DNA from 3 places in the Bacillus songklensis genome. Region 2 is predicted to be linked to each of the others. Evidence: riboswitches for the same ligand, from Rfam matches in the RefSeq annotation. Region 2 holds a riboswitch; each other region holds the start of a gene.
What was found. Region 2 has a riboswitch for S-adenosylmethionine ahead of ACFOU2_RS07480 (hypothetical protein). Riboswitches for the same ligand answer to the same signal wherever they lie in the genome.

Region 1 (7,480 bases), on a different contig from region 2:
ATCTTTAGTAAGATTGAAAGGTGGTTATGGAGAGTGGAAGAAAAAAGTCAAATCCCTATTTATCAACTCATAGTGCATCCCAAAAATTTGCATGAATTAAAAAGCGATATATGGACAGAAGAACCCATACCGGCCGTATTAAAGATCGGAAAAAAACGATATGATATCGATTTTTCATTTCGGGGTTCTCATACACGAAAAATGAAGAAAAAATCATATAATATTCAATTTATTTCTCCGCAAAAATTTTATGGAGCAAAAGAAATTCACTTGAATGCCGAATATAAAGATCCTTCGCTGCTTCGGAATAAATTATCACTTGATTTTTTTTCTATGCTTGGCGCGCTATCCCCCGTGTCCAGGTTTGTATTCATAACTATTAATGCTAAAAATCAAGGTGTTTATTTACAACTGGAATCTGTGGATGAGCAGTTTTTACAAAAGCGGCAACTGCCGAAAGGGTCTATCTTTTACGCTGTAGACGGAGATGCAAATTTTTCATTAATGAGCGACTTGGACAAGAAGGTAAAAAACTCTTTGCTGGCGGGGTACGAAGCAAAAGTATTACAAGAGGGGGACGATGCAAAGCTTGAAGAACTAATTTATAAAATCAACACGTTATCCAATCATGAATTCTCTTCAGAAATAAAAAAATATTTGGATGTGGAAAAATATCTCTGTTGGCTAATTGGTATCATATGTACACAAAATTACGATGGATTTGTGCATAATTATGCCCTTTATCGAAATAGCGAATCAGGACAATTTGAAATCATTCCATGGGATTATGATGCAACATGGGGAAGAGATGTGAACGGGCGAGTGATGGAGCACGATTATGTAAGAGTGGAGGGATTCAATACATTAACAGCACGTTTGTTAAATGTTCCTGATATCAGAAAAGGTTATGTACAAAAGTTTGAGAAAGTACTGCAGGAAGCTTTCGCAACAGAAATATTGCAGCCAATTGTGTATAAACATTATGAACAGATCAGACCGCATGTACTAAAAGATCCTTATATGACCGAAAAGGTTAAACAATTCGATGCAGAACCGGAATTTATATTGAAGTTTGTACAAAAAAGAGGTGACTACATTAAGGAATTCATAAGCAGCCTAGAATAGTTTAAGTTTATCGTCTAATAGGCAGTTGTTGATTTTGAAAGAATTAGGCATTTGTAGCGAGTCAATATGTTTCTATGATACGTATATATACAGTATAAATAGCCACTATGGATAAAAGACAAGGAGGAAACAATTTATGTCAACTTATGATGTGAACAAGCAGACACGCTCATCTGCCTATCATTCATTTTTTACGCCCCTAGTCGGGAAAGTAGTAACAGTTTATCGCGGGGGGCCAGAATCAAAAACAGGTATTTTACTTGATGTGAATTCAGACTATCTTACACTTGCGGCACAAGATAACAACAACAATAACAACAATAAGAACAACAACAATAACAACAATAAGAACAACAACAATAACAATAATCAAGATAACCAGCAGCAGCAATACACAATCGTGTATTACAATCTCAGACATGTGAAGAGCGTTACAGAGGATTCTATGTCAAATTCTACACAAAACTATGTGCAAAACTCCATGAATTCAGGAATTATTCCCTTATTTGTGAAAGATAAAAGTTTTGCAGGAGTGATGTCAAAATTAAAGAACAAAGCCGTCCAAATCAATCAGGGTGGTCCTGAAAAGAAACAAGGAACGCTGTTAGATGTATTAGGCTCCCAGTATATTGTACTTATGACAGAAGACGATGGTGTTGTTTATTTTAACATTCAACACATAAAGAGTATATGTGAGAGCAACCAAGGATCCAATAATGGCAACCAAGCATTTAATAATGGCAACCAAGCATTTAATAATGGCTATCAAGCATTTAATAATGACATGAATGATAATATGATGTTGAATCAAACTCCTGAATATATGAAAGCGAAAAGCTTCAGTCAATTGTTCAGAAATTTATCCCATAAGTGGGTATCTGTAAATACAGGAGGTCCAGAAGCAGTAGAGGGAATTCTGGTAGAAACTAAACCAGATAGCTTCACACTTGTTCAAAACCAGGAAGTGTTGCGCTTGCAACCGTTTCACGTAAAAAGCATATGCTTAGGGCCTAAAGGTGCTTTAAAGCAAAATCAGCAAAACGATCAGCAAGATGATCAGCAAGATGATCAGCAGCAAGATCAACAGCAAGATCAACAGGAAGCGATGGTAGGTATGCAAGCAACGGATGGGATGGACTCAAGGGGTTCAGGCGGCTCAAACGACTCAAGAAGATCAAGAAGATCAAGACACTCTAATAGAGACTATAGAGAAATTCCGCGTGAGCAAGTCTTAAAAACAAAGGATTATCGCTGGAAAGGGTAAGTCAAATCAGCTCCATATTTTCCTTAATTGGGGTGCTCTTTGCACCCTTTTTGTTAGCACGAAAGGAAGGAGGAAAATGTAATGTTACAAAGATATATTGGAAAATATGTAGAGATGGAGATTACGGGGAAAACCTTCTTTACAGGCAAATTAATAGATGTGGGATTAGACATTCTTGTTTTATATGATGGAACACAGTTCATGTATATACCATTGCTGCATGTGCATAGTGTTAAGGAGGCATATACAGACGAATTAGATTTAGAGAATCATGATCCACCACCTTTAGTGCATGAGTCAGAAAGCATTTCTTATCGAAAAACGCTGCAATATGCTAAGGGACGCTTTGTAGAAATTTACGTTACAGGAAATAAGTCTCTACACGGCTATGTGACAAGCGTCTTAAATGATTATTTTGTTTTTTACTCACCTGTATATAAAACGATTTTTATTTCTTTACACCATTTAAAATGGTTAACCCCATACAGCCATAACTCAACTCCTTACACACTAAGCAATGAAGATCTTCCTGTCAATCCTTCAAATATTCCATTATCGCGTACATTTGAAGAGCAATTGAAGAAAAATGAAGGACGGCTTGTTGTATTCGATTTAGGGGATCAGCCAAACAAAATTGGTCTGATCAAAAATATTTCAAATAATATTGTAGAGCTGGCAAATGCAAACGGGGAGACTGTGTTTTGGAAGCTAATGCATTTAAAATCCATTCACTTGCCATAATAAAAGGTCGATGAGTTTACACTCATTGACCTTTTTTGGCTACAGATGAAAAAATCGGTTCCAGTTTATTGCTATAGTTCGTAAGAGCCGCAATTATTAAATGTATACGAGCAATACCCAGTAATATAATACAATGAGGGTAAATATAACAGTGATTGGTATAATAGTCAGGGTCGTTTTTAAATAGTGACTCCATTTTACATGAACTTTTGCCTGGTGTAACATGTGCATCCAAATGAGTGTGGCTAATGTGCCAATTGGGAGTAGAAGAGCTCCTATATCGCTTCCGATAATCATAGCTAAGTAGATTGTTTTCATTACTGGTGCGTCAAGGTTCATTTCTGTTAACGTAATTGTTCCGATCATTAGGGCAGGATGATTATTGAATAAATTGGATAAAAAGGTTAACAGCCATCCCATAATCATTGTGGCACTAAATAAATCTTCGGCTAACAAAGGATTGAGCTGCTCAACTAGGAAAACTGTCAAGCCAATATTATTCAATCCATAAATGACAATATACATACAAACAGCAAAAACGAAAATGTGCCAAGGTGTCTTCTTTAAGATATCGAGCGGAGACACCTTTAAATAAATCCATCTCCAAAAAAGAAGAGATAAGGAACACGTTACGGCTACCAATGAGACAGAGATATGGAGAAAGGAAGCGACAAACAAGCTTAACCGGACCGCCATTACAAAGAGCAAGACGTTTCTCATCAATTTTGTTTGATGAGCACGATTACTGGCTTTTAATGGATGGTAATAAGGGTCATTTATTTTCTCATAAGAATCTTTTGATGCCGAAAGGGTTTTAGGAAGAGTCTTTCGATAATAAAGAAATAACAGGTAGGACATAAACGAAAGACCCGCCATTCCCGGAACAATCATGAGGGCTGTATGCTCATACAAGTCCATATCAATAATTTTCAGCGCGATTAAATTTACGATGTTGCTGACACCAATTGGGGCGCTCGAAGCGGTTGCGACCAGTGCACCGCTTAACAAGTAAGGGATTTGATGATGGGGTTTTAGTTTAAGGTTTTTTAATAATATAAGCAGGATGGGGGTTGTGATAAGAATACTTCCATCATTGTTAAAAAAAAGTGTCATGAAAAAACATAATAAATTTGTCAGCCAAAATAAACGAATTCCTGACCCTTTTGAAAAAAGAAAAAGTTTAGCCGACATCCATCTGAAAAATCCAATGCTTTCCAACACGATAGCCATGATAATAGTAGAAATAATCGTGATGGCAGCTCCACTTACTTTCAATCCGATTTCTATTAAATTGTCTATTGTAACCGTGCCGGAAATGAGAACAATCATTGCCCCCATAAAAGCGGCTGTCGCTTCATTCATGCCTTTTGGACGGATAAAGATAAGAGACATAGTGAAAAGAAAAGCAGTAATGGTTAATAAAACTGAGGGCTCCATATTTACGTTATCACCTCTTTAGTTGCTATTCATTCGCTGCCCCCTCGATTGTCTCTATTATGCTTTTATACTTTATGTATACGAGCCTCCAGGTAAAAACGTACTAAACGGGTTTACTATTTTATAGTAATTCCGCAATCATCTCTATCATACAAACGACTATAAAACATAATTTCGATTTTTGAGAAAATTCTTATTGACAAATAAAGGTTTCTTGATTAAAGTTTATAACAAGAAGCAAATGACCGATAATGAATTTAATATTTATATTGCTCTTATCCAGAGAGGCAGAGGGACTGGCCCTATGACGCCCGGCAACCATCAAATCAAATCATTTGATTTGAACGGTGCTAATTCCTGTAGAACGGTGATGTTCTAGCAGATGAGAGTTTCCGTTAGTGACATAACCGAAACGAACACTCTTCCATCTGCAGAAGGGTGTTTTTTTCATGAGTTGACGATTCATTCCGCATTGGAAATAAAAGACATTTGCTTTTTAACTTGAGGATCACCTTCAAAATATCTCTTTTCGAAAAATTCAAAACTTTTGGTGCAGAGAAAGAGCTGTTTCGTGGGTGGATGAAAAATGTTTTTGCGAGAGAAATTCTTACGACAAGGAGAGAACGAGAAATGCATATTGAGACATTGTTAGTTCGATCCGGGGTAGGGAAAGATCCTTCAACCGGATCCATTACCACCCCGATCTATCAATCATCAACTTTCCAGCATCCGCGTTTAGGAGAGAGCACCGGGTATGACTATTCACGAACAGCCAACCCGACAAGAACGGCTCTTGAAGATGCTATTGCGGTACTGGAAAGCGGAGCGGCAGGGTTTGCTTTTTCTTCAGGAATGGCAGCCATTGCAGCTGTTTTCAATTTATTTAAAAATGGCGATCATTTAATAGTGTCAGAAGATTTATATGGAGGAACCTATCGACTGTTAAGCGATATTTTACAAGACATAGGTGTAAGTGTCAGTTATGTAAATACAGCGAACATTGATGCAGTGAAGGAAGGAGTTCAATCAAATACAAAGGCAATCTTCATTGAAACGCCGACAAATCCGTTAATGCAAGTGACAGACATAGCGGCGATGGTGGAAATTTCTCAACAGCATCAATTACTTACCATTGTGGATAACACGTTTTTGTCTCCTTATTGTCAGCGGCCAATCGAGCTGGGAGCAGATATTGTGGTACATAGCGCCAGCAAATATATTGGAGGGCATAATGATGTGATTGCAGGTTTGGTTGTCACTCGATGTAGCGAGCTAGGAGAGAAAGTCAAATTTTATCAAAATGCAATCGGAGCCATTTTAGGACCGCAGGATAGCTGGTTGTTGCTGCGGGGAGTGAAGACCCTGGGCCTTCGAATGGAAAAACACCAGGAAAATGCCTTGAAAATTGCCCATTGGCTAGTGGAACAGCCTGATGTGGAACACGTATATTACCCAGGACTGGAAACGCATCCGGGTTATGAAATTATGAAAAAGCAATCAAGCGGATTTGGCGGCATGCTCTCCTTTTCCGTTCGGGATGAAAATCTTGTTCCATATTTATTGGAGAATTTGAAACTAATCACGTTTGCAGAAAGTTTAGGGGGAGTAGAGAGTTTAATTACGTTCCCGGCAAGACAAACACATGCGGATATTCCGGAAGAGATTCGCAATGCCATTGGGGTAACAAATCGCTTGCTGCGTTTTTCCGTTGGAATTGAACATGCAGATGATATCATTCAAGATTTAAAGGAGGTATTCGATGCTTACCGAAAATGAACGCAGTCTCCAATTTGGTACAAAGCTGATCCATGCTAAAACAGATATCGGCGAACATTACGGAGCGGTTTCAGTTCCGATTTATCAAGTGTCTACCTTTCATCAAGATGTAGAAGAAACCAACCGTTACGATTATTCTCGTTCCGGAAACCCAACCAGGGAAGCACTTGAACAAACAGTGGCACAGTTGGAAGGAGGAAACGCCGGGTTTGCCTTCTCTACCGGAATGGCTGCTATTTCCTCTGTGCTTTGTCTATTCCAAAGCGGTGATGAAATTATTGTTTCTCATGATATTTACGGAGGAACATACCGCGTATTAACGCAACTTTTCTCAAAGTTTGGCATCAAAACGGTGTTCGTTGATACAACAAAGGTCGAGGAAATTGAAAAAGCAGTAACATCCCAAACAAAGGCATTGTATATTGAAAGCCCGTCTAATCCGTTTTTAAATGTCACAGATATTCGAAAGGCTTCCGAGGCCGCAAAAAAACATGGTCTTATAACGATTGTTGATAATACATTTATGACACCGTACTTGCAGCAGCCATTGGCATTAGGAGCGGATATTGTCATTCACAGTGCGACAAAGTATATTGGAGGGCACAGCGATGTAGTGGCAGGAGTAGTCATCACTTCATCGGAGGCATTGGCAAAAGAAGTGAAATTCGTGCAAAATGCCTTTGGAGCCGTTTTAGGGCCCCAGGACAGCTGGTTATTGCTCCGTGGCCTTAAAACATTAAAGGTTCGGCTGGCACAGCAGCAACAAACAGCAGAAAAGCTGGCTTATTGGCTGAAAAATCACCCATTAGTAGAAAAAGTATATTATCCGGGGTTAACCGAACATCCTCACCATGAGCTGTCAAAGCGGCAAGCTTCGGGATTCGGAGCCATTATTTCCTTTAAAGTAAAGGACGAGCAGTTAGCTCATCACTTTTTAAAAACTGTTACTTTACCAGCTGTCGGTGTAAGCCTTGGAGGAGTAGAATCGATTTTGACACATCCGGCTACAATGTCCCATGCCAGTATACCGAAAGAAGCGAGAGAAGAAATAGGCATTACCGGTTCGCTTTTGCGTTTATCTGTTGGTTTAGAAGAAGCAGAGGATTTACAAGAAGACTTTGCACACGCTCTTGAAAG
Region 2 (7,480 bases):
TCTTCGGTGAGTTTCTCGAATGGCAGCAAATGTTGTTTATATTGATCCAAATATGGTTCTTTTTGGGGCTTATGGTTGATGAACAATACATCGTCCTGATATTCAACGGTTTCGCCCGGTAACCCGATAATGCGTTTCACTAAAAACTCGTCGCTGTATGGCGCCTTTAAGACGACCATATCAAAGCGTTCGGGCTTGCTGTAATGGTAATTCATTTTGTTGATGATGATTTTGTTGCCTTCCTCCAGGTTCGGCATCATCGATTGCCCTTTGACCGTGTACGGTTGAAATAAAAATTGCTGAATCAAAAAAGATAAAATAAGAGCGATCACAAGCGTTTTGACATACGACCAAATTTCTCCCTTTACTGCTGGCTCCATCTTTTCACCCCTTTTTAAGTCAAACCTCTTTCTATGACAAGTGTAGCATAATTTGTTAGAAGATGTATATGCGCTTGCTGTTGTTTATCCTCGTCAATCTGAAAGGACCTTTCCATTCATTCTGGAAAGGTCCTTTGTGTATTTTAATGGACGGAATCCAGCTCCTCCATTAAAATACGACTAGTGTGTTATCTTCTAACCATTGCTGGCGTTCCGCCGCGTCTTCAAACAGTTCTGCTGCCCCTGTTTGCTTGGCGATTTCACGCGCCAGTACAAGTTCGATTGTGCTCATTGGAGCCGTCAGTAAGCGCCAGTTTAAGACAATCGTTCCATCAGCTTTCACGCGGCTCGCTTCATTTTGTAAATCTTCCCATTCGATTTGGCCCGGTACTCCGTCCATTTGTTTCGCAAGTGATTTTAAACACTCTTGAAACTTATCTTCCGCTCGAGTTATGTACCAATCCGTTAAAAGAGCTTGCAGCCCTTCGTTTGTTTGCTGCTCATTCCAAGATGCCGGCACTGTTGCAAGGAATTTGGCGCGGAATGTTAATTCAGCCTCCGTTTTATCTTCTTTCACGATGTTTAAGCGATATTGACGACCTAAGTAAGGAATTTTATCCCCGTCCTGGAAAGAAGGAACGAAAGCGGCTTGTGTCACGTTATGAATCTCTTCGTTTTGTCGTTCAGCGGTTTCTTCCTTTGCCTCTGTCGGTGTTTCCCCTAATTGTTCTAAAATCCATTTTGCTTTTTTCGCGATAATAAAATGAAGATTACTTTGGTTTAAGCCTCGGGGAACAACAAGTTTCACTCCACCGTTCGGACAAACGTTTACCGTGATTTCTTGTATATTCGGAACAGCTTCCACCGTATAGTCAATCGTTATATTTCCAGCTTGATAACTAAACATGTGTCTTTTCGAACTCCCTTCTACAAAACTTCATTTTATAGGGAATGTGACATAATATCAAATGAAAAAATTGTAAATCCGCCTAACTCGGGGGCATGGATGCTGTTTTATCCATGTCCAATGATCTATGTGAATGTAGATATGCATTGAAATGATGCATTTTTTTTAATCAGTCTATCAAAAGTCCCGCTTCCTGCCGATATAAAAATAGGAAGAAACTTTTCCGTTGATGAAAAATGGTAGTAAAATAGTCTTGACATTCACATAATTAAAAATTGATGCTTTAACTTGGAGGGACATCATGAAAACCAAATTTGTTCACAGTCTGAGATTTAAGATGTTAGCCCTTATTGTCGCCGTCATTGTAGCGGCTACTTCAACCCTTGGCATCGCCAGCTATTTTGTGGCGAAGCAGCAGCTTGTCGAGGCGGGAAAACTAGATTTAAGAAATACGGTCGAAGGAGCGTTAACGGTTGTCGAGCGGCTTCACCAGCAAGAAAAATTCCAGATCATCAGTAAGGAAGAAGCGCAGCAGCAAGCGGCCGAACTGCTGGCCGGGCCGAAAATCAATGATAATAAGCGGGACTTTAAGCAATCCGGTTTTTTATATAAAGACAACGGCTATATTTTTGTGTATGACAGCAAGTATGTCGCACAAGTTCACCCGGTAGGCTTTGAAGGCAAGAATATGGCCGATTTGAAAGATCATAACGGGGAATCGGTCGTCCCTAATTTAATGAAAGCAGCCAAACAAAAAGATGAGAGCAAACGTTTCTATACATATTCCTGGAAAAATGAAGGGGAAGCAAAAGCGCGCAATAAAATCGCCTATTCCGTTTATTTTGAACCGTGGGATTGGATGATTGGAATCGGGGCATATGAGGATGAGTTTTATGAGCAGTTAAGTAAATTAAAGCTAATGACATTCATCTTTACACTTGCCGCTGTCGTCATCGCAAGTGTGGTGATGTACATTTTTACGCGCAGATACATCGTTTCGATTGAAAAAATCAGCAATGCGACCGATGAAATCGCAAATGGAAACTTACAAGTGGACGTACCGGTTTTAAAAGCGAAAGATGAGATCGGGATGCTGACAAACAGATATCAGCATATGATTGATAATATGAAGGAACTGATCACAAAAGTGAGCGAAACAGGACAAGCTGTTGCTGCGTCGTCCGAGGAATTGACAGCCAGTGCCGATGAAACGAAGTCGGCGGTAAATGAAGTGACAGTGTCCATCCAGGAAGTGGCAGCGGGGGCGGAAGGCCAGCTCGTGAATGTCGAGCAAACGAACCGCTCCATTCAAGAAATGGATCACCTTATCCAAGAGATGACCGTCCGTTCAAAAGAAGTGGAGCGTTCTGCTGAGGATACGTCCAAAGAGGCGGAAATCGGGAATGAGTCGCTGAACAAAGTAAAAGAACAAATGCAGCGCATCACGGATACGGTGACTCAATCAACGAACGTGGTGAAAACATTGGAAAGCCGCTCCACTGAAATCGGAAAAATTATTGAAGTGATTACCGGCATTTCCGATCAGACGAATTTGCTTGCCTTGAATGCTGCCATTGAAGCGGCGCGTGCAGGCGAGCACGGCCGGGGATTTGCGGTTGTAGCGGACGAAGTACGTAAGCTTGCAGAAGAATCGAAGCGCTCGGCCGATCAAATCGGAGCCTTAATCAAGGAGATTCAAGTCGATACGAAATCCGCCTATATGGTCATGCAGGAAAGCAATGAAAGCGTGGCGGTCGGCATGGATGTGGTCACCGAAGCAGGGCAAAACTTCTCGAAAATATTAGAGGACATTTTCCGCATCCAGCAGGAAATCAAGGAAATCGCGGGAGCAACATCGAACATCCGGCAGCATTCGGCTGAAATCACGAAAGCTACCCACATTCTGGAGGAAACGGCTCAAGTATCGGCAGCCAGCGCTGAAAGTGTGGCCTCAGCTTCCGAAGAAGAACTGGCTGCGATGGAGGAAATCTCAAGCGCCGCTTATTCATTGAGTCAATTGGCCCAAGATTTGCAGGATTTGTTGGTGAAATTCAAGGTTTAAGAAGAAGCTGATAGGTCTTCTTTTCCCTTTACAAGTATTTGGATATTTGGTAAATTAGTTGTTAACTGAATAGTTATCCAGAGTGACTGAGAGATCTGGCTCGATGACGTCACAGCAACCTGCATTGCGCAAGGTGCTCCGACCAGCAAAGCGCGTGCTTTGGATGATAAGACGGAAAACGGAACTCTTTTCGCATCTAAAGCGGAAAGAGTTTTTTGTTTGGGTCTGGTTCTCCTAAGCGAATGAAATAAAAGAGAGGATGGGGACCATGAGTTTAAGTGGATTAGTGAGAGGATATCTTTGTAAGAAGGATTTAACGGATGAGTTGGTGCGCCATGTGGCAGAAAGTTTAGAGAGGCGTTTACAGTCAGAAGACGAGCGATGTCGGGTGAAAGTTCAAAAACTTGAAAACTTTTATGAAATCGTCGTGTATCACACCCAGCATGTCCATGCGGTAGCATTGGATGTAAAAAAGGCAGGGGAGCTGCAGAAAAAACATCCTTATGCTCTTGATGAACAGCTTCTCGTTCAGTTGAAGAAAGTAGGACTTCGTCTCAGTGAAAACGTATATGTGTAAAAAAAGATGGTTCCTGCGTGAGTTCATGCGGGAACCTTTCTTATTCCATGGATTTACATCACACCTCTTATTTTTACAAATTTTAACAAATACTTTACACCTGCTTTATAAAAAAAGGACTAAATACCTATATAATGTAAATGTATTTTTACTAAAACATTTGAGGAGGAAAAACGATGAAATTAAACGAAAAGTATCGTATTTCAGCGACGACAATGGCCATTACAGCATATGCCCATCCTTCTTATCAGACAAAGATTTTTGATTTCTTCGGAGGATATTATACATCGATGCAACCGCTTGAACTCATCGAGGAAGCATGCATAAGGAGCGGCTCTACTTATGAGGGGAGGCGGAAATCCATTGTCTATTTGTTTCATTATGAGAAACGAACGCCTATTCCGATTTCTCCCTTACATAACATTTTTGCTTTTCCTACCACATCTACGAATCACTTTCATTGTACTTGGCTGTTTTTGCATCATATCCTTCAGATTGTGCCCCATCCAACGAAGACGAATCAATCCATCGTGACCTTTCGCAACAATGCCCAGCTTATCGTTCATGCTACACCCGAATTTTTGAAAAGTCAGCGACAAAAAACGGCCGCTTGTATGACGATCTTTCAATTTCCGATTCCGCCGCGGGATGATCAGGCCCTATTTTTATCATAAATAGGCGAGAAGACCCCCACCTGAAGGAATGAGAAGGGCGTAGCCCAATGAGTAGGTGGGGGATGAATCGCTTTCGGACAAGGGAAACGAATAAAGCAGCAGAGGAAATGAAACGAACAACGGCGATTTCTGCGAAACAAGGAGAAGCCGTAGCTGATACAGAAACGGCATTCCAGCAGATTGAAACAAACATCTCCAAAATGGTTTCCTCCATTCGTGATGTAACCGGCAGCATGAAGGAAATGGATCATTTAAAACAAGAGGTAGCAGAGGCCATCGAAAGCATTGCAGCCATTGCCCAGCAATCTGCGGCAGGGGCTGAAGAAATTACCGCTTCAGCGGAAGAACAAGTACGGGCAGTCAGTACGCTTTCCCATTCTGCAGAGGAGCTTCTTCAATTGAGCGAGCAATTAACTGACATCATCCATCAGTTTAAATTATAATGAAAATCCTCTCCCTTATGATGGGGAGAGGATTTTTGCGCAATGTGAATAATTTGTCAAAAAATTTACAAAAAATTTAAGTTCTAAATCGGAAAAAATGTGTTATCTTATACAACAAGAAGAGATGAAAGGAGCGTTTTCATGGAAGTGTCCATCGATCACGGAAATGAATTAAACAGCAAAGAGCTAATCGATCAAGTGATTGACTTTTTGGAAGAAGAACAACAAAGATAATAGAAGGAACGGAATGGGAAACCGTTTTTCATTTGGCCGCGGGCTGAGTGAAAGACGGTTTTTTTATTGGAGAGGAACGTATAAGCTCCGCTTTTCTTTAGGCCATATTCTCAATTGACTTGTCCAAATAAGCCAGGCACATCTCAGGTGAATAAGCTATAAATACATACAGTCAGCGAATGAGGGAGTGAATACGAATGCCGGCTATCTCAGGCAAGCAATATATAGACCGAATTAATGCCATGCAGCCGAACGTATGGATTCATGGCAAAAAAGTAGAAGGAAATATTTCATCACACCCCGCTTTTTCAGGTGTGATGAAAAGTCAGGCAGCTTTATATGACATGCAAGTCAACCCGGCCTTAAAGGATTTGATGACATATGCTTCTCCTAAAACTGGAGAACGTGTGGGAACGTCTTTTATGCAGCCGCTAACGAAAGAGGATTTGGAAAAGCGGCGATTGGCGACCTGGCATTGGGCGAACGCAACAGCAGGGATGATGGGGCGGTCCCCTGATTATATGAACACGGCGCTGATGGGCTTTGCCTCCGCTGCGGATGTGTTAAGAGGAAAGGAGCGGGCGTTTGCAGACAATTTACGCCTTTTTTATGAAAAGGCGAGGGAGGAAGATCTATCGTTTACCCATACGTATGTGAATCCGCAGGTGAATCGTTCCGGATGTTATGCAGAAAAAGAAGACAACATTGTTGCGGCACGGATCGTCGATGAAACAGACGACGGGATCGTCATCCAGGGGGCTCGCTTGCTGGCCACCCAAGGCGGCATTACGGATGAAATGATCGTGTATTCGACAGGCGGGAAAATGTTTGATGACACTTATGCATTTGCGTTTTCGGTTCCGAGCAATGCCGAAGGGTTGACATTCATTTGCCGCGAATCCTTTTCGTATGATTCATCTACCTTCAATCACCCTCTTGGTTCAAGATTTGAAGAGATGGATGCGATCGTGGTGTTTAATCGGGTAACCGTCCCATGGGATCGCGTTTTCTTTTACCATAACCTTGAAGCGGCCAATCAGATTTTTTTAAACAGCAGTTATACGCCGCTTGTGCTTCATCAAGTAGTCTCTCGTCAGGTGGTGAAAACGGAGTTTGTGTTAGGTGTTGCTCAGCTGATGGTTGATATGATTGAAATTAGCCGCTATCAGCACGTACAGGAAAAAATGAGTGAGATCATCATTGGATTAGAATCAATAAGAGCCTTGTTGCTGGCATCTGAATGGGAGGCGAAACAAGACCGATGGGGAACGATGGCGCCGAACGTTCAACCTCTGTATGTCGCAATCAATACGTATCCAAGGCTTTACCCGAGACTGATGGAAATTTTGCAGCTTCTTGGGGCGAGCGGACTTGTGTCGATTCCGACAGAGGCCGATTTTTCATCCGCCATTCAGGAGGATGTGGAGCATTATCTCCAGGGTGCCGCAAAGGGAGGAAAAGAGCGCGTGAAGCTGTTCCGTCTTGCGTGGGACATGTGCATGAGCGCGTTCGGAACGAGGCAAACCTTGTATGAGCGCTTCTTCTTCGGAGATCCTGTGCGATTGGCGGGAGATCTATATTGGGGATATGATCGAAAAGAGTGCAAACGGAAGGTAGAGGAGTTTTTGAACATGAAAAAAGAGAATGAAACGTCATGAAACAGGCAGGGAAATGAAAGGATTGCTGGATGTTTCCTTTCAATGTGAAAGGTCAACCTTTTATGAGCTTTTCACCGTTCCATACTGAAAATCTCCGTTCCCAAGAGGAAACGGAGATTTTTTAATGAGGTAAAAACGTCAATTGGTAGAAGAACAAGACAGCAAATATATAGACAAGCGGATGCACTTCTTTTGCTTTTCCTTTAATGATTTTCAATAATGGATAAGAAATGAAGCCCAATGCGATTCCTGTTGCGATGCTTGATGTAAGCGGCATGCTTAATACTACAAGGAAGGCAGGGAATGCTTCATCGAGCTCCGACCAGTTGATTTGAGCGATGGCTCCCATCATTAAGCTCCCGACGATAATCAGTGCTGGAGCTGTAATGGCTGAAATCCCGGATACCGCACCGACCAGCGGGCCGAAAAAGGCAGCGGCAGCGAAGAGAATGGCAACCGTTAATCCTGTTAATCCCGTGCGCCCGCCTGCTGCTACACCGGCAGATGATTCAATATAAGCTGTTGTCGGGCTTGTCCCGAACATG
Region 3 (7,246 bases), on a different contig from region 2:
AACGGTGCTGGACGAGTGGATACAATGATTCCTTTTTACAAGAGAGCATGTTCTTCATGCAATGGTACAGGAAAATTCACCCAAACATTGACCGAATACAGAGAAAATATATAAAAGAGGATGACTCAAAAGGTATAAAAGGCCATACCTTTTGAGTCATCCTCCTAAAAGGACCCGTCATGAAAATCCAGCAAAATCACAGGATTCCGTGACGGGTCCTTTCAGTAAAGATCAACTTTTATCATTAACTCGAGACTTATGGGACAGCCTCTTTTTTACCTATCAGGGGAACGGAACCCCGCTGCCTTTGCCTCTTTTTCTGTGCAAAACATCATTTCCGGTTTCGTTACTTTATATTGCGGACTATCCGGTGTATGATAGATTTTTTCGCCTTTACTGTTTATATTGCCTTTTATCAAAGGCTGTTTGCAGCTCACTTTCTGTTCACTCTTTGTTTCGTTTTGCTCTACTTGATCTTCTTCAAATCCTCTATCCGTTGCGTAGTTCTCAATCGACCATATCTTTAATTCTTGCTTACGAGCCTTTTCCTGTATATCCCTAAATCGATCAACATATTTTGTATTGGGTTCAAATACATAAGCAACACGTGCATATCCCTTTTCAAGTAGTAATTCATTCAGCATTTTGCCATCAACCCATACATAAGCAAGCAAACGTCCATATTTATCTCTTTCTCCTACATCCATTTCTAGCTTGACTTCTTTTCCCTCAGGCAACAGCTCTTTAACAAAATTACTGGCTTCCTTTCCGTATGGTTGGACAGGTTTGGATGGATGGACAGACTCTGGAGTATCCACCAGCAACAGCCGAACTGTTTCTGATCGATTGTTCACTTCCACCTTGATCGTGTCCCCGTCGACTACCCGCTCCACTACCGCTGGGATTTTGGAATCCTGCTGTTGACATGCAGGCAATATAACAATAATAAGTGTTAATATTGCAACCATCCAAAGATTCTTGAAATATGTATATCTCATTTTCTGTTCTTCTCCTCTCACCTTGGCTCATCAACAGAAAAAGAGTCTGGCTTTTTCACCAAACCCTTTTATCCCGCATTAAAGGGCAGTAAAATCCTCACTTCAAAACATAGCATAATCGGAGAAGTCTAAGTGGGAATCCCTTCCCTGATCTAGACGTTTCACTCCTTCCTACAGAACCCAAAAGCGGTTCTGTAGGAAGGAGTTCCAACGCACGTCGGAGCTAAACAGTCGCCTCCGCTCCTCTTTACCCAAACGTACTTCTTAATTCAACAGAAGGGTATTTCTCTTGGAACATGCGCAGTACAAAATCATTTTCAAATAATAATACAGGGTTTTCTTCCCGGTCCTCAACCAACATAACACGGGAATCGATCATTTTATCTTGCAAGTCTTCCTTATTGATCCATTTAGCCGCAACATGGCTTAAACGTTGAAACTCGATATCCACTCCATATTCATTTTTCATTCTGTACTCAAAGACCTGGAATTGCAGCTCCCCGACAGCCCCGAGAATGTAATCACCAAAATAAGGAGTGCGGTAAAGCTGGACAGCTCCTTCCTGTACCAATTGAGTGATTCCTTTTTCGAAGTGCTTCCCCTTCATCGCATTTTTGACACGCACTTTCGCAAATAGTTCAGGGGGGAACGTTGGTAATGGATTAAACTGAAAAACAGATGCCCCTTCTCCAACGAGGGTATCCCCTATTTGATATGTTCCTGAATCATATAATCCGATAATATCCCCGGCATATGCTTCCTCTACCGTTTCGCGGCTGGAAGCCAAAAATTGGTGGGATTGTGACAATTTTAACTTTCGTCCTGTTCTGGACAGAGTAACGTTCATGCCCCGCTCGAATTTACCTGAACATACCCTTACAAACGCAATTCGGTCACGGTGGGCTGGATTCATATTTGCTTGAATTTTAAAGATAAAACCGGAGAAATTTGTATCCGTAGGATCGATTTCACCATTTGATGACTCGCGAGACTGCGGCGGCAACGTTAATTGCAAAAATTCATCAAAGAAAGACTGTACACCGAAGTTAGCGATGGCGCTGCCGAAAAAGACGGGTGTGAGCTTTCCTTTCTTGACTTTTTCCATGGAAAAATCATTTCCTGCTTCATCTAAAAGAGCAAGCTCATCGGCTAAGGAAGGAAGATAACCTTCATCAATATGCTCGGTCACATCATCTGTTACAGTCGTTCCATCAAAATCGACGAAAAACGAATCTTCATTTCCCCGATACACCTCAATTTTCTTTTGAAAACGGTCATATGTTCCCTGGAACCTCTTTCCCATCCCAATCGGCCAAGTAACGGCATACGACTCGATTCCAAGCACTTCTTCAATCTCTTCTAATAACTCCAGCGGATCTTTTCCTTCGCGATCTAACTTGTTTATAAATGTTAAGATTGGGATTCCGCGCATGCTGCATACTTTAAATAATTTAATGGTCTGTTCCTCAATTCCTTTTGTACCATCAATCACCATCACGGCACTGTCCACAGCCGTCAACGTACGATACGTATCCTCGCTGAAGTCCTGGTGCCCCGGTGTGTCCACGATGTTAATATGGTGGTCCTTATAATAGAATTGCATGACACTTGATGTAACGGAAATTCCGCGCTGCTTTTCAATTTCCATCCAGTCAGACGTTGCATACTTCCCGGTTTTTCTGGCTTTTACCGTACCTGCAGAGCGAATCATACCGCCTAATAGTAACAATTTCTCCGTTAATGTTGTTTTCCCGGCATCCGGGTGGGAAATAATCGCAAAGGTGCGTCTTGATTCAACTTGTTCTTTTTGTTTCTGATGATTCATTTTCCTAGTCCTCTCTCAAATCGATACAATTTTTCACTTATGATTAACTGTATGTGTTTTAGTTAAGTAACGTTTATACTCCTTGTTAACCTGCAACTCGCTCTTATCCATAATAATATTTATTGGCTCAATTTAAAATGGAATTTCCTTGCTTTTGATCAAAAAAAGCCAATCCTATATGCTGCCGTGTTGAAATTGTAGCATAGCCATCGCTTCTAAACAAACAACTCTGTAGTCACTTTTCTGTTTTTATAGCAGATGATATCGTATAATTTTTCCTTCTCATTTGTGACGATAAAATGATCTTGTTTTCTAAAAACTATGCTAAAGTCTAGTGTCGATTTATCCACTTTCAACTTCCGCTGAAATTGTGTGAAATGGCCATTTCACACAATTGATCCCAAAATAATAAAAACAACATTGTTCTTTAATAAAGCTTTTCTAAAAAAGATTTAAAAAGAAAGAAGCTAAAGAAATGAAAGGGGTACACCATGATTGAATATACTGGAGAAAGAATTCAAGGCGAACCTTCCAATGAGCCTTTCCATGTTCATCAACTAACGGCACATGAATTCCAACATTTATTTCGTGATCATTCACATGTAGAGTTTTTTACCAACGCGGCGTTCTCACCGAGAAAGGAAGAGAAGGAATGCACTATCCTCTGGGTATTGCCGTTTAGCCTTCCCTGGTCATGTCAGCTCTTTCTATAGCTAAACATTCCCGCTTACTCTTAATATGTAAAAATCAAAAAAGACAGAAGGTGATAAAAAAGGTGGCTTTTATGATCGTATGTCCAAAATGTAAAGGGGTTGGGAAACAAAAAAGGAAATCGTTTATCATTTCAGTCACGAAAAAGTGCACCACCTGTAAAGGAATGGGGAAAATAGACATTTCAAAAAAGTAGCTCTATGCCTTGTGAAGGCATAGAGCTAAGGATATCGCCCATCACTTTTCCTTAAGGTTGTTAGAAGGAGCAAATTAAATAACAAAAAGTCAGCCGCTCGGCTGACTTTTTGTTATTTACCCCTATAGCTTTCGCTTACTCCATATACTTTTCGCTCTTTTTCCTTCTTTATCGCTGAAAACCTGGGGAATCCGATCAAAATGGAAATCACGCCGCAAATCGCGATTAAAATCGGATAGAAAGAATAAGGTAAAACACTAATAGGTGAAATAGCCGCCAGCTTAGCTGCTGTTAAGATTTGTGCTCCATATGGAATTAAACCTTGAACACCGCACGAGAAAATGTCGAGTAAGCTCGCTGATTTGCGCTTATCAATCTCGTACTGATCCGCAATGTTTTTCGCGAGCGGGCCTGTGAAAATGATAGAAATGGTGTTATTGGCAGTTGAAAAGTTAGTTAAGCTTACAAGGCCGGCAATACCGAACTCCGCTCCCTTTTTAGACTTAATGTTTCGAGTCATTAAGTTTAATAAATAATCAATACCGCCGTTATACTTGATAATTTCAACCATTCCGCCAATCAACAAAGCAAGAATCACCAATTCCGCCATGCCTAAAATGCCTTCGGTTACTTTTGGGAAAAGGTTTGATAATGTGTAGCTTCCGTCTGCCAGGCCAATCACACCCGCTAAGACAGTACCGCCTGTCAATACTGCAAGTACATTAAATCCTAACAATGCAGTAATCAATACTCCTACATAAGGAAGGATTTTCACCCAATCGAAACTCTCTGCTGCTACTTCGGAATGATTTCCCATTGTGACAGCAATCAAGATAATACATGTTAAAATGGCAGCCGGCAATACAATGAAGAAATTCGTCTTAAATTTATCCTTCATTTCCGTTTGCTGTGTACGCACCGCTGCGATCGTTGTATCAGAGATGAATGATAAATTATCACCAAACATCGCGCCGCCGATGACCGCTGCCATAGATAGAGCCATTGAAATATCGGTCTCAGCGCTGATTCCGACTCCGATTGGCGCCAACGCTGCAATGGTTCCCATGGAAGTGCCCATCGATAGCGAAATAAATGCTCCAATGACAAATAAACCGACGACTAAAAAGCTTGGAGGAAGAACAGACAATGCTAGATTAACCGTGGATTCCACCGCTCCCATACCTTTTGCCGTTTCAGAGAAAGCACCTGCCAGAATGAAAATGAACGTCATGATAATAATATCCGGATGACCTGCCCCAGCTGCGAATCGCTCCACCTTTGTCGTTAACGTTTCCTTCCGATTCATGATCAATGAGACTGTTGCGGCAATTAAAATGGCCACCAAAACAGGCATTTTATAAAAATCCCCTGTAATCACTCCAGACCCGACAAACAAAGCTAAAAATATGACTAACGGCATTAAAGCCAATGGATTTCCCTTTGATTTTTCCAATGATTGCACCTCTCTTTTAATATTGATAAAAGTATAGATCCATCAAAAAGACCCCTTCTCACAAACAAGAAGAGGTCTTATATACAATATATAAGAAACACTCTCCCCATCTCTCAAGCATAACGCCTGCTGGATTTGGCACAGCACTCTTTTTAGAGTCCGCTGCCGAGACATCGTCGGGCCAGTCCCTCCGTCTCTCTCGATAAGAAGATTTAGTTATTGTCTTTCCGGAATTACCTTAACCTACTTTAAGGGGTTTAACCCCAAAAGTCAAATATTATTTTACTAAAGTTAAATATAACCAAAAGACAGTGTTCGAGGTTTGAAACATGGCCCGAATGTGTAGGTTAAATAAGACAGTAAACCTTATATAAACTCTAAAGGAAAGGGAGAAGAAAAAGTTGAACAGCGTGTTTCCATACTACCTGCACCCTGATCATGAAAACGAAAAATCAATAGTGGTTCAGCCGATTGAAAAAGATTTCTTTCAAATGTCAACCCTTGAGCTCTCCAAGTCTTTACTCGGCTGTCTCCTCGTAAAAGAGACAAAGGAAGGAACCACCTCCGGCTTTATAGTGGAAACGGAAGCATACATCGGTCCCGGTGACAGAGCATCCCACAGTTACGGCAACCGAAGAACAAAAAGAACGGAGATCATGTTTGGAGAAGCTGGCTATGTGTATACATACGTCATGCATACCCATTGTTTAGTGAATGTGGTCAGCGGAGAACTCGAAAAGCCGGAAGCCGTTCTTATCCGCGCACTAGAACCATTCAGCGGACAATCTCTTATGAAGGAAAGAAGAAAAGGAATGACCGATATAAAAAATTGGACGAACGGTCCCGGAAAGCTCACAAAAGCGATGGGTATCACCATGGAAGATTACGGCCATCCTATTTTCAGGCCTCCCCTATTTCTCTCAAAGGGATTCATTCCGGAAAGTATCTCGCAAGGAAAAAGAATCGGCATTGAGAACTCGGGAGAGGCCCGTGACTATCCATGGCGTTTTTGGGTTACAGGAAATAAATTTGTATCTAGATAGAAATAATGAAAAAGGTCAGCTTGGGCGGCTGACCTTTTTCATTATTAGATTGGTACATCCTCTTTGGTTTCTCTATTTCTTAATCGCACCAATTTCACAATATTGATGATGATCGTTTTAGTAACCGCATATAGAGGAACACCTAAAATCATCCCTAGCACTCCAGCGAGATTTCCTGCTACCAATAAAATGATGATGATGGTAAGCGGGTGAATATCCAAACGTTTTCCAATGACCAGCGGCGAAATAAAGTTACCGTCAATTTGTTGTACAATCGTAATCACGACAATAACAAGCAACGCTTTGGTCGGTGAATCAAGCAACCCGATGACTACAGCCGGAGCTGCCCCGATAAAAGGGCCAAGATACGGAATGATATTCGTGATCGCTACTACAATCGCCAAAGTGAGTCCATAAGGCAAGCCAATAATTAAGTATCCAATGAAGGTAAATATTCCAACAAACAATGCCACCAAAAACTGCCCCTGAATATAGGCAGATAATGTTTCGCCTGTTTCCTCAATAATATGAAGACCATCTCTTCGATAAGAAGAAGGTAAGAAACGAACGGCTGCCTTCGGAAACTTATGGCCATCCTTAAACATATAAAACAAAATGAAAGGAACAGTCACAACAGTTAACGTAATATTTGCAATAACGCCAAATACCGTTCTCACACTTCTCGTAAGATTATCAGGTAAAGACGCTGCATAATTTGTCAAAGTCTCTTCCATCTTTTCAAGAGAGACAAACTCTTGTCCTAACATCCACTTAAACCATTTTGATTGAGATAAATCATCAAAAAAGATACGGATTTTCGAAATATAAGACGGCATGTTGCGGACCAAGTCCGTAATTTGATCTGATAAAATAGGCGCAACTACCCCTATTCCAACACTCATTAAACCAATAAACACTATATATAAAATGAGGATGGCCAAATTCCGAGGAATTTTATATTTAATTAAAAAATTGACAATCGGGCTAAATAAGAAATAAAGAAAGCCCGAAATTAAAACC

Region 1: linked by a shared signal. The riboswitch ahead of ACFOU2_RS12025 (trans-sulfuration enzyme family protein) and the one ahead of ACFOU2_RS07480 (hypothetical protein) in region 2 are both predicted to bind S-adenosylmethionine.
Region 3: linked by a shared signal. The riboswitch ahead of ACFOU2_RS10460 (Na+/H+ antiporter NhaC family protein) and the one ahead of ACFOU2_RS07480 (hypothetical protein) in region 2 are both predicted to bind S-adenosylmethionine.

Annotation. Positions count from the first base shown of each region.
Region 1 is NZ_JBHRZT010000052.1:152,253-159,732, reverse strand. It holds gene ACFOU2_RS12045 (CotH kinase family protein) at 34-1,125, shown strand; gene ACFOU2_RS12040 (spore coat protein) at 1,262-2,389, shown strand; gene ACFOU2_RS12035 (DUF2642 domain-containing protein) at 2,471-3,130, shown strand; gene ACFOU2_RS12030 (arsenic transporter) at 3,227-4,567, opposite strand; SAM riboswitch class I at 4,840-4,956, shown strand; gene ACFOU2_RS12025 (trans-sulfuration enzyme family protein) at 5,198-6,343, shown strand; gene ACFOU2_RS12020 (trans-sulfuration enzyme family protein) at 6,327-7,480, shown strand, end outside.
Region 2 is NZ_JBHRZT010000026.1:76,266-83,745, reverse strand. It holds gene lepB (signal peptidase I) at 1-380, opposite strand, end outside; gene ACFOU2_RS07495 (M48 family metallopeptidase) at 550-1,287, opposite strand; partial or broken gene ACFOU2_RS07490 (cache domain-containing protein) at 1,589-2,407, shown strand; gene ACFOU2_RS07485 (methyl-accepting chemotaxis protein) at 2,402-3,349, shown strand; SAM riboswitch class I at 3,420-3,522, shown strand; gene ACFOU2_RS07480 (hypothetical protein) at 3,618-3,926, shown strand; gene ACFOU2_RS07475 (competence protein ComK) at 4,103-4,600, shown strand; gene ACFOU2_RS07470 (hypothetical protein) at 4,648-5,043, shown strand; gene hpaB (4-hydroxyphenylacetate 3-monooxygenase, oxygenase component) at 5,475-6,935, shown strand; gene ACFOU2_RS07460 (NCS2 family permease) at 7,057-7,480, opposite strand, start outside.
Region 3 is NZ_JBHRZT010000043.1:173,206-180,451, forward strand. It holds gene ACFOU2_RS10445 (hypothetical protein) at 1-114, shown strand, start outside; gene ACFOU2_RS10450 (thermonuclease family protein) at 276-998, opposite strand; gene ACFOU2_RS10455 (peptide chain release factor 3) at 1,246-2,823, opposite strand; gene ACFOU2_RS10460 (Na+/H+ antiporter NhaC family protein) at 3,843-5,150, opposite strand; SAM riboswitch class I at 5,287-5,392, opposite strand; gene ACFOU2_RS10465 (DNA-3-methyladenine glycosylase) at 5,609-6,226, shown strand; gene ACFOU2_RS10470 (AI-2E family transporter) at 6,271-7,246, opposite strand, start outside.